2 regions of the Beduinella massiliensis genome follow, and region 1 is predicted to be linked to the other one. Evidence: riboswitches for the same ligand, from Rfam matches in the RefSeq annotation. Region 1 holds a riboswitch; the other holds the start of a gene.
What was found. Region 1 has a riboswitch for ZMP and ZTP ahead of C1725_RS15685 (IMP cyclohydrolase). Riboswitches for the same ligand answer to the same signal wherever they lie in the genome.

Region 1 (5,794 bases):
ATGTTGAGCGTCGTGCCGATCAGCGTGCGGGCGATGGTGGTCAGGTAGGAATTGATGATATTCGACCCGGAGGACAGGATGAACCGGTATCCGGACCAGTCGAACGTCCGTGGGATCAGGCGCAGCGGGTTCAGCGCGCGCTCAAATTCCGGCGTCACCGAGCGGCCGAGGACGAAGAGGATGGGATAGATCATGATCGCGCACAGCACCACCATGACGACGTCGTTGACGACGAGAAACGTCTTCTCGCCCTTTGTAACCGTGCCTGCCATTTGCTTTCCTCCCCTTCTCAGAACAGACCTTCAGCGCCCAGCTTTTTGGAGGCGCGGTTGCTGAACAGGATCATCGCCAGCGCGAGCACCGACTTGACCAGGCCGACCGCGGCCGTGTAGGAGAACTTGGACTCCTGAATGCCGTTGCGGTAGATGTAGGTTTCAAACACGTCGGAAACCTCGTAGACCGAGGGGCTGTAGAGGTTGAAGATCTGGTCGAAGTTGTCGTCGAACATCTTGCCGATCTGCAGGATCAGCATGATCGCGATGATCTCGGAGATGGCGGGCAGCGTGATGTGGAGGATCTGCTGAAGCTTGTTCGCGCCGTCCACGCGCGCGGCCTCGTACTGCTCCTGATCGATGCTGGTGATCGCCGCCAGGTAGACGATGGAGCCGTAGCCGATGCTCTTCCAGATTTCGCTCAGGATGAGGATCGGGCGGAACCACTGCTTGCTCGTCAGGAAGTAGACCGGCTGGCCCCCGCACAGCTTGATGAGCGCGTTTACCGCGCCGCTGTCGGGCGAGAGCAGCGTGTTGAGCAGCCCGGCCACCACGACCCACGAGAGAAAGTAGGGCATGTAGGTCACCGTCTGCACCGTGCGCTTAAACCAGGTAGAGCGGATCTCGTTGATCATCAGCGCCAGCAGGATCGGCGCGGGGAAGCTGAAGATCAGGCGCAGGACGCTCAGGTAAATCGTGTTGCTAAAGACGCGCTTGCAGTAGATCGACTTGAAGAAAACCTCGAAGTTCTTGAGCCCCACCCAATCGGACTGCATGATCGCGGCAAAGCCGCCCGCCGCGCCCTTGTAGTTTTTAAAGGCGATGAGGATGCCGTACATCGGCACGTACTTGAAGAGGATAAAAAAACAAAGTCCCGGCAGCACCATCAGGTGCAGATAGCGGTATTCGACGACGGCATGCCAGATGCGCTGCCCCATCGACCTTTGCAGCGGCCCCCTCGCTCTTGCGACACCCGAAGCTTTCATGGATCTACCCCTTTTCCATATGCAAATAATTACACGATTTGTTGGCATTCTTTGCCGTCGACGCCAAGCTTTATGTGAACTCATTATACAAAGCATTTTCGCGCACTAAAAGCGCAAAAGACGCAGAAAACGTGCAGAATCAATCATCATGGGGCCCGGCGTTTGGTGAATTGTCCCCTATGCGTTCCTGCGCATGCGCGCGAAAATAAGCGTTTCTGCGCGAAGGTTCGTCGAAAACGCGATGGCTTCAAAAGAGGACTTCCTGTATAATAAAACACATCAGCAGAAGGAGGCGCTTTCATGACATACGTTCCCGCCGAATCGCGCTACGACGCGATGCCTTACCGCCGCTGCGGGCGCAGCGGCCTGATGCTCCCCGCGATTTCGCTTGGGCTCTGGCATAACTTCGGCAACATCACGCCCTTCGGCGTGCAGCAGAGCCTGCTGCGCACCGCCTTTGACAACGGCATCACCCATTTCGACCTGGCCAACAACTACGGCCCGCCCTACGGCGAGGCGGAGCGGAACTTCGGCGTCCACATGGACCGCGACTGGAAGCCCCACCGCGACGAGCTGGTGATCTCGACCAAGGCCGGTTACGACATGTGGAAGGGCCCCTACGGCGACCACGGCAGCCGCAAATACCTGATCGCCAGCCTCGATCAGAGCCTGCGGCGCATGCACCTTGACTACGTGGACATCTTTTACCACCACCGGCCCGACCCCGACACGCCGATCGAGGAGACGATGGGCGCGCTCGACCAGATCGTGCGCTCGGGCAAGGCGCTCTACGTCGGCCTTTCCAACTACAACGCCGAGCAGACCTCCGAGGCGGTGAAGGCGCTGAAGGCCCTCGGCACGCCCTGCCTCATCCACCAGCCGAACTACTCCATGTTCAACCGCTGGATCGAGGGCGGGCTGACCGGCGTGCTGCGCCGGGAAAGCGTCGGCTGCATCGCCTTTGCGCCGCTGCAAAACGGCCTGCTCACGAGCAAGTACCTCAAGGGCATCCCGGCGGACTCCCGCGCCGCGCACGACCCGCGTTACCTGCACGCCAGCGACATCACGCCCGAAAAGATCGCGAAGATTGAAAAGCTGAACGAAATCGCCCTGTCGCGCGATCAGAGCCTCGCCCAGATGGCGCTGTGCTGGGTGCTGCGCGACGAGGTGGTCACCTCCGCGCTGATCGGCGCCAGCCGCCCGGAGCAGATCGTGGAAAACGCGGCGGCGCTGCGCCACGCCGGGTTCACGCCCGAAGAGCTCGCGCGCATCGACGCGATCCTCGCGAAGTAATCCCCTTGGCCCCACGGCCCGGACGCCCTGCGCGCCGGGCCTTTTTTCCGCCGCCCCGCCCGCTTTTTTGCCCGATCCCGCTTGACATTTTGCCAAATTCATGCTACGTTGAAGCTGTTATACGACTGACGGAAGTGGAAGGAACCACGGGGAGTATAACCTTGGATAAGCCGACCGTCTGGGCAAACGCTTGGATACGTGTGCGGCTTTTTTCGTATTTCATCGCCGCCGCGCCCAGGCCGCTTTCAATTCAAAAGATCAGAGGAGGAATGGTGCTTGAAAACGCCGCTCGAACAGCAACTGAAGGAAAACGCCTATCCCGGCAGGGGAATCGTCATCGGCCGGTCCGAAGACGGAAAGTCGGCCGTGACCGCCTACTTCATCATGGGCCGAAGCGAGAACAGCCGCAACCGCGTCTTCGTCGAGGAGGGCGAGGGCATCCGCACGCAGGCGTTCGACCCCTCGAAGATGAAAGATCCCAGCCTCATCATCTACGCGCCGGTGCGCGTGCTCGGCAACAAGACGATCGTCACCAACGGGGATCAGACGGACACGATCTACGAGGGCATGGACAGGCAGCTCACGTTTGAGCAATCCCTGCGCACCCGCGCATTCGAGCCGGACGCGCCCAACTACACGCCGCGCATCTCCGGCATCCTGCACGTGGAAAACGGCGCGTTCAGCTACGCGCTGTCCATCCTCAAGAGCGCGGACGGCGACCCGGCGCAGTGCAACCGCTTTACCTTCGCCTACAGCGACTGCCTGCCGGGGCAGGGCCACTTCATCCACACCTATATGCATGACGGGGATCCGCTGCCCAGCTTCACGGGCGAGCCCAGGCCGGTCGCCATTCCCAACGACATCGACGCCTTTACGCGGCTCCTCTGGCAGAGCCTTAACGAGGACAACAAGGTCTCCCTCTTCGTCCGCTTCATCGACATCGCGTCCGGCGCGCACGAGAGCCGCATCGTCAACAAGAACCGGTAAGACATCCCCGTCGGGGCGGCCGAAGGACGCCGCTTCTTTATGAGTAGAAAGGAAGACGCCACGTGAAAGAATTCACCCTGAAATACGGCTGCAACCCCAACCAGAAGCCCTCGCGCATCTACGTCGCGGACGCCAGCGACCTGCCGGTGGAGATCCTCGGCGGCAGGCCCGGCTACATCAACTTTCTGGACGCGCTCAACGGCTGGCAGCTCGTTCGCGAGCTGAAGCAGGCGACCGGGCTGCCAGCCGCCACCTCGTTCAAGCACGTCTCGCCCGCGGGCGCGGCGGTGGGCCTGCCGCTCAGCGATACGCTCAGAAAGATTTACTGGGTGGACGACATGGGCGAACTCTCGCCGCTGGCCTGCGCCTACGCGCGCGCGCGCGGCGCGGACCGCATGTCCTCCTTCGGCGACTTCATCGCGCTGTCCGACCCCTGCGACGCGAGCACCGCCGCCATTATCAAGCGCGAGGTCTCCGACGGCGTGATCGCCCCGGGATATTCCGAGGAGGCGCTGTCCATCCTCCGCCAGAAGAAAAACGGCAGCTACTGCATCATCCAGATCGACGAGCAGTACCGCCCCGCCCCGCTGGAGCACAAGGAGGTCTTCGGCGTCACGTTCGAGCAGGGGCGTCAGGAGCTGCCCATCGACGACGCGCTGCTTTCCAACATCGTGACGAAAAACACGGAGCTGCCCGAAGCGGCCCGGCGTGACCTGAAGATCGCGCTCATCACGCTCAAGTACACGCAGTCCAACTCCGTATGCTTCGTGAAGGACGGTCAGGCCATCGGCGTGGGCGCGGGCCAGCAATCCCGCGTGCACTGCACGCGCCTGGCCGGGCAGAAGGCCGACAACTGGTTCCTCCGCCAGTCCCCGCAGGTGCTGAACCTGCCGTTCGTGGACGGCATCCGCCGCGCGGACCGCGACAACGCCATCGACGTGTACATCGGCGAGGAGTACATGGACGTGCTGGCGGACGGCGCCTGGCAGCGTCTCTTCAAGGAAAAGCCGCCGGTCTTCACCCGCGAGGAAAAGCGCGCGTGGCTCGACCGCCTGCAGGGCGTGACGCTGGGCTCCGACGCCTTCTTCCCCTTCTCCGACAACATCGAGCGCGCGCACAAGAGCGGCGTTCAGTACGTCGCGGAGCCGGGCGGCTCCGTGCGCGACGACGCCGTGATCGAGTGCTGCGACAAGTACGGCATGGTGATGGCCTTCACCGGCATCCGGCTCTTCCATCATTAAAAGCTGAAAAGCAGCGCATCAGCGCTCCGCCGAAGGGGGAATCCCTTCGGCGGAGCATTTTTTATGCCAGCGGGGCATCAGCCGACGATGCGCAGCTCCTTGGGGTGGTGATTGAAGAGCTCGCAGCCTTCCTTCGTGACGCAGACCAGATCCTCGATGCGCACGCCGAACGCCCCGGGCAGGTAGATGCCCGGCTCGATGGAAAAGCACATGTTTTCCGCCACCGGCAGGTTCCGTCCGCCCACGTCGAACGGCTCCTCGTGATAGTCGATGCCGATGCCGTGGCTGGTGCGGTGCGGATAGCGGTCGCCATATCCCGCGCGCTCGATGACCTCCCGCGCCGCCCGGTCGATCTGCGCGATCGGGACGCCCGGCCGCACCGCCGCGATGGCCGCCCGGTTCGCCTCCAGCACGACCTCGTAAACCTCGCGCTGAAGCGCGGAACAGCTTCTAAAGAAGACGGTCCGCGTCATGTCGCTGTAATAGCCGTCGATGCGCTTGCCCGTGTCCACGCTCACCGCGTCGCCCGGACACAGCCGCGCGTCGCCCGGCGCGTGGTGCGGCTCCGCCGAGCCCTTTCCGAAACAGACCATCGGGTCTCCCTGAAAGCGCCCCACGCCCCGCCTTTCAAAGCACTCGGAAAAGACGGCGCCGAGCTCCAGCTCCGTCATCCCCTCCCGAAGGCGGGCAAACGCGTCCTCGAACACGAGATCCGTGATCTCGCTCGCCCGCCGCAGGCGCATGACCTCGTCCGGCTCCTTGATCATTCGCGCTTCCTCCACGCAGGAGCTGACCGTGAAGCGCAGCTCCGGGCGGGCCGCCATCAGCGGAAGCAGAAACCTGCTGGCGAGGTAGCCGTCCACGCCCGTATCAGCGTCCTCCAAAAGATCCGAAAGCGTCGCCGCGGTGCGCCCCGTGTCGCTGTACACGGTCACATCACACCCCTCCGGATTGATCACCGCCAGCACGTAGCAGAGCATCCTGCACGCCGCCTGCGTGACCACGAGCGCGTCCA
Region 2 (5,794 bases), 110 kb from region 1:
GACGCCGAACGCCATGAAGCGCTCCACGTCCGTGTCGTGCAGGGCCATCTGCGTCTTTTCATAGGCATACTTGTCGTGCATGTAGTGGATGACGTTCATCGTGTTCACGTAGAGCTCGCACAGCCAGGCGCGATAGGCGGCAAACCGCTCGCAGACCTCGTCGTAGTCGAGCACGTCGCCCGAAAGCACCTGCGAGCGCGGGCCGATGTCGAGTCCGGAAAGCGTGTCGTGGCCGCCGTTGAGCGCGAGCAGCAGCAGCTTGGGCAGGTTGCAGCGCGCGCCGAAGAACTGCATCTGGCGGCCCAGCTTCATCGCGGATACGCAGCAGGCGATGCCGTAGTCGTCGCCGTAGATCGGGCGCATCAGATCGTCGTTTTCGTACTGGATGGAGCTCGTCTCGCACGAGACCTTCGCGCAGAAGCGTTTAAAGGCCTCCGGCAGCGCCTTGGCGTAGAGCACGGTGAGGTTGGGCTCCGGCGCCGCGCCCAGCGTATACAGGGTGTTCAACATGCGGAAGGCGTTCTTCGTCACCAGCGTGCGGCCGTCCTCGCCCATGCCGCCGACGCTCTCCGTGATCCACATCGGATCGCCGCCGAACAGCTCGTTGTATTCCGGCGTGCGCAGGTGACGCGCCATGCGCAGCTTCATCACGAAGTCGTCCATCAGCTCCTGCGCGCCCTCTTCCGTGAGCAGCCCGCGGGCGATGTCGCGCTCGATGTAAATGTCCAGGAAGGTGGAGACGCGCCCGAGCGACATGGCCGCGCCGTTCTGCTCCTTGATGGAGGCGAGGTAGCCGAAGTACGTCCACTGGATAGCTTCGCGCGCGTTCCCGGCGGGCGCGGAGATGTTGTAGCCGTACAGCGAAGCCATCTCCTTCGTCTTTTGCAGGAAGGCGATCTGCTGGAAGAGCTCTTCGCTCTGGCGGATGCTGTCTACATCCATCAGGCTTTTGCCGATGGCCTGCTTGTCGCGCTGCTTTTCCTCGATCAGCCGGTCGATGCCGTACAGCGCCACGCGGCGGTAATCGCCGATGATGCGGCCGCGGCCGTAGGCGTCCGGCAGCCCCGTGATGACGCCGATTTTGCGGGCGCGGCGCATGTCGTCGGTATAGACGCGAAACACGCCGTCGTTGTGCGTGGTGCGGTACATGAATTCGTCCTTCAGCTTTTGAGACATCTCGCAGCCGTAGGCGCGGCAGGCGCCCTCTGCCATGCGCATGCCGCCGAAGGGATTGACGCCGCGCCGCAGCGGCGCCTCGGTCTGAAGGCCCACGATGAGCTCTTCCTCTTTGTCCAGATACCCCGGCGCGTAGTTGAGCAGGCTGGTCGCCACGTCCGTATTGATTGAAAGCACGCCGCCGCGCGCCTGCTCCTCTTTTTGCAGCGCCTGCAGCTTGCCCATCAGGCGCTTCGTGCGCGCGGTCGGGCCCATGAGGAAGGACTCGTCGCCCGAATAGGGCGTGTAATTCCTTTGAATGAAGTCGCGCACGTCGATGCGCTCCTGCCAGATGCCGGGGACAAAACCTTCGTAAGACGAATGATTCATACGCTCACCTCGTGAAGTGCTCCCGGAATTGCAACAAAAAAGGCAATCCCGGTGCGGGATTGCCCAGACGGTCGGCATACATCCTTCATGCTCCCCCGCGGTTGCCCGCGTGAATCCGTCAGTCACATGAAGTGAAATCAGTATAGCAGAGGGGCGCATCGTTGTCAACGGCGATTCCGGTGAAATTTCGCGGCTGGTTTTAGGCGCATTCAGGCGTCAAACCGGATGCGCAGCGTGAGCAGCGCGGCGGCTACGAGAAGCGCAGCGACGGCGGCGACGTCCAGCCAGGTGGGGAGGCTGAGCAATGCGCTGAGCGCAAGGTACAGCGCGCCCGCGCACGCGGCGCCGCAAAAGAGGCGAAGGTGCGCGCCGGCATAGGCGCGCCGCCTTTCGCGCCCGGCATCCCGCGCCGCCTCGAAGCTGGGGCCGCCGTTGATCCAGTAGACGTATTCGCCGCGCCAGATGAGATAAAAGAGCAGCGTAAGCAAGAGCAGCGTTAAAAGCAGGCTTACGCGGGTGATCGCCGCGCCGTCTAGGTGCAGCAGGGCATGCGCGAGCAACGGCACGCCGATGGAGAGGCAGAAAAACACCGCAAGCCAAAGCACGAACGGCTTATACGTCTTTCGGTAGGGATGGGATTGGAAATCCGGCATGCGCTTTTCCTCCTGAATTTTTTGCGTTACAGCGCCGTCCCACGGCTCGGCGCGAACAGCCGCTCCATCGCCGCGCCCTCGAGCGTCAAAAGCTGAATCTTCCTGTCGATGCCGCCGGCGTATCCGGTCAGGCTGCTGTTTGCGCCGACCACACGGTGGCAGGGGATGAGGATGCTGATGGGGTTGTGACCGACTGCGCCGCCCACGGCCTGCGCGCAGACGCTTTTGCCGGCGGCGGTCGAGAGCTCCCTGGCGATGGCACCGTAGGTGGTCACCTGACCATAGGGGATCTTTAAGAGGATGTCCCACACCGACCGGCGAAACGGGCTTCCCTCCGGCGCAAGCGGCAGCGTCATTTCCGGCGCTTCGCCGAGAAAGTAGCGGGTGAGCCACGCGGCGGCCTGCTGAAAGACCGGCAGCGAAACACAGGGTACCGGATCGGGCAGCTTTTCTCTGAAGTATTTTTGCCCCTGAATCCAAAGGCCCGTGATGCTTTGGCCGTCGCTGGCGAGGGTGAGCAGACCGACCGGCGAGGGATATTCCATCGTAAAACAGCTCGACATTCTTCCACGCTCCTCTGCGCCGCCGCGCGTCATTCGTGTTCCTTGCCCGTCATCTCGCGCACCTCCAGGCGAAGGAGCGCGGTGGCTTCGAGGGCCTTTTCCTCAAACGTCCAGCCGTCCCTGCCCGTCATGTGCTCCATGATGGCCTCAAGCGCCGCGCGCTTCGCCTGCGCATCCTCAAGGATGCGAACCGTGCCGTCGCCCATCACGCTTTGAAACCGGAAGGCGTGGGTGCAGGCTGTCTCGCCCGCATGCAGCAGGTGGTTTGTGTCCAGCTCGAAGCTGGCTTCGCCGCCGTTTTGAATCAGGCCGATCTTGCGTCCCTCTCGCGCGCTGTGAAAGTAAAAGACGCCTTTTCCGTTTTCGCGGCGGTAGCCGAAGTTCATCGGCACGATGTATGCCCGGCCCGCGTCCACAAGCCCCAGCCGGCAGCAATCGCAGCGGCGGATGATTTCGTCAATGCGCGCGGCGTCGGTAATCTCCCTGTCTTTTCTGCGCATCTTTGCCATTCCTTTCTTTTCTCCGACGGGCTTTAACGGATGGGAGCGCTTAAGCGCAGCCCCTGCCGCCACGCGGGCGCGGGGCCATCGTCGCCCCAATATTCGTCCAGCCGGACGATTTTGCCTTCCGCGAGCTCGAAGAAGGAAACCACGTGGAAGGAAGGGCCGCCGCCGCGTATCCAGACGCGGGCGACGGAAAGGACGCGGCCCTCCCCGAGGGATTCGGCGCGCTCCACCTCACCCGCCCAGCTGCCGGGGTATTCGCAGTTGGCGCGAAGGAAGCCATCCAGCGTGAAGCGTTCGTTCGTGTTGTGCCAAAGGATTTGGGCGTCCGGATGAAAAAAATTCCGTATCGCCTCTGCGTCCTGCGCGGCGATGGACGCAAAGTAGGGATGCAGCCATCGCTGGCTGTTCATGGATTTCCCTCCTTTTCGTCCTTTTCCGTGCCCAGTTCCCGCCGGACGACGGCCTCAAAATCCGGCAGGTCGCTCAGCGTGTAGCGGAAGGAGAGCCCCTCCAGCTTTTTTGCGAGCGCGCGCAGCTCGGATTCGGAGCAGTCCCGGCAGCACTTTGAAAAAATCGCGCCGCAGCTGAAGTAACCATGGCGGTTTGAAAAGGCGCACGCCGTCTCCTTGCACGAGGCGGGGAAGGACATGACAAAGTCGTATGCACATCCGCGCGCCCATGACAGAAAGGTCGCCTGGTATTCGTATTTTTTGCTCTGCGATTTCTTGCCGACCTCGTTTTGAAACTGCACGAGATGCAGCATCTCGTGTGCCGCGATGCTGCGAAGCTGAAAGGGCGTATACGCTGTGAGCGCTCTTTCGGGTACGATGATGTGAAGAACCGGGTCGTATTCCGCGAAGAAGCCCTTCTTGCGAAGCGCCAGGTAGACCTTGCCGTAAAGCTCCGGATAGCTCGCGAAGAGGGGCTCGATGTACTGCTTTGCGTAAATTTGCAGGAACTCCCTGCGCTCCGGCTTCGCCCGCTCGCACAGATAGCCCCAGCCCGCATCCGTCATGCGCATAGTGAGACCTTCTTTCTCCGAATTCACCGCCCTGTTTTCATCCATTATACACGCCGGACCGCGCCGCGTCCACCCGTTTGATAGGGCGGCCGGCCAAAATAGGAAGACGGCCCCGATGTCAGGGCCGTCTACTGGCCATCGACAAAGTCGATGGCCTCGTGCAAAATGAATAAACATTTTGCACGAATGTCACGGGAGAAGTTTTCCTCCGCAAATGCTGCGCATTTGACTACGGAAAACACCCCGCCCGACCGGCAAAGCCGGTCGATACGATTCCCCATGAAGGGGAAACTTCCCCTTCATGCATCCCCTTTTACAAGGCGATACTTTGTCAACGGTCTGAGACGGCCCCGATGTCAGGGCCGTCTCGCTTATTGATCCGGATACTGCCTGCTTACGAAGTCGCGGAATTCCTTTTCGGAATGGATGTTGCACGCGTGCTGCTGCACAGCGCCCTGCACGTAGTCGGGCAGGGAACGGAACAGCCTCCTGGCCTCCTTGTCGTCGGCCAGCACGTCGTACAGATCGGTATACTCAGCCATGCTCATCACCTCGGCCTTAGTCTTCGCAGAGGCGGCCGCCGTATGCAGGGAAATCAATCCGTACAGATCACGGCGTGGCAGGCTTTTTCGATGGAAAAAGCTTCAAAATAACGCTCTTCCAGCGGGATCCATTCCCGCTCAAAGCGGGCGAGCATCTCTGCCCCGCTGCGCGCGAGGATGCGGCGGCGCTGCGTCTGGGACGAAACGGTCAAAAAGAGCTTTACATGATAGGAACGCGCGATTTCGGGGTGCAGGCAGTAGACGCCCTCCACCACGCGAACGCGCGCGGCGGGCACCTGCACCGCATCCTGGGAAAGCGCGCCCGCATGGCAGTTGTAGGGGAGATAGGCGAAGGCCTCCCCGCTCAGCAGCTCCGGCAGCACCTCGCGCGAAAAGCGCTCGCGGTCCACGTTGCCGCCGGGCTGCGCGAGGCGCTCGGGCGTCTTGCGCTCCGGCGACAGGAAGAAGTCGTCCATGTGCACGGCGGGTGCGCCGTAGAGCTCGCAGAGCAGCGCGGAGAGCGTCGTCTTGCCGGAGCCGCAGCGCCCGTCGATGGCGACGATCGTTTCCTGTCCGCAGGAGAGACGCGCGTCGATTCGGGTCAGGGCGGGGAGGTATTTAAGGTCGTCTTCGAGCACCACGCGATAGGCGGGCGCGTACGCTTCGCGGTAGGCATCGCTGTGGTGCACGGCAGGGCTTCCGCGCAGCTTGTAGTCCGTCAGGTAGGCTTCCAGCGCCTGCGGCGTGAAGGGGCAGCCTCCCGCCTGACAGAGTGCGCGCAGGGCGGAGAGCCGCTCGCTGAAATCCCGCATCGTGCCCCGGCAGCGGTTGGCCGCGCGCACGAACAGGGCGTTCATCGTCTCGGGCAGAAGGCCGAGGCGGCGCGCGCCGGCGAGGTTCAGCCGCGCGTAGCCGCCGCCGATCGGTTCAAAGAGCGGCTCGTCCCGGTCCGGCAGCGCGAAGA

Region 2: linked by a shared signal. The riboswitch ahead of pflB (formate C-acetyltransferase) and the one ahead of C1725_RS15685 (IMP cyclohydrolase) in region 1 are both predicted to bind ZMP and ZTP.

What each region holds. Positions count from the first base shown of each region.
Region 1 covers NZ_LT963430.1:3,238,591-3,244,384, forward strand. Annotated here, with positions in the region: gene C1725_RS15670 (ABC transporter permease subunit) at 1-272, opposite strand, end outside; gene C1725_RS15675 (ABC transporter permease subunit) at 290-1,258, opposite strand; gene C1725_RS15680 (aldo/keto reductase) at 1,559-2,551, shown strand; ZMP/ZTP riboswitch at 2,663-2,742, shown strand; gene C1725_RS15685 (IMP cyclohydrolase) at 2,828-3,538, shown strand; gene C1725_RS15690 (phosphoribosylaminoimidazolecarboxamide formyltransferase) at 3,601-4,779, shown strand; gene C1725_RS15695 (M24 family metallopeptidase) at 4,857-5,794, opposite strand, start outside.
Region 2 covers NZ_LT963430.1:3,129,832-3,135,625, reverse strand. Annotated here, with positions in the region: gene pflB (formate C-acetyltransferase) at 1-1,545, opposite strand, end outside; ZMP/ZTP riboswitch at 1,600-1,681, opposite strand; gene C1725_RS15190 (hypothetical protein) at 1,755-2,198, opposite strand; gene C1725_RS15185 (methylated-DNA--[protein]-cysteine S-methyltransferase) at 2,225-2,761, opposite strand; gene C1725_RS15180 (pyridoxamine 5'-phosphate oxidase family protein) at 2,791-3,261, opposite strand; gene C1725_RS15175 (nuclear transport factor 2 family protein) at 3,294-3,677, opposite strand; gene C1725_RS15170 (hypothetical protein) at 3,674-4,288, opposite strand; gene C1725_RS19450 (hypothetical protein) at 4,660-4,830, opposite strand; gene C1725_RS15160 (hypothetical protein) at 4,884-5,794, opposite strand, start outside.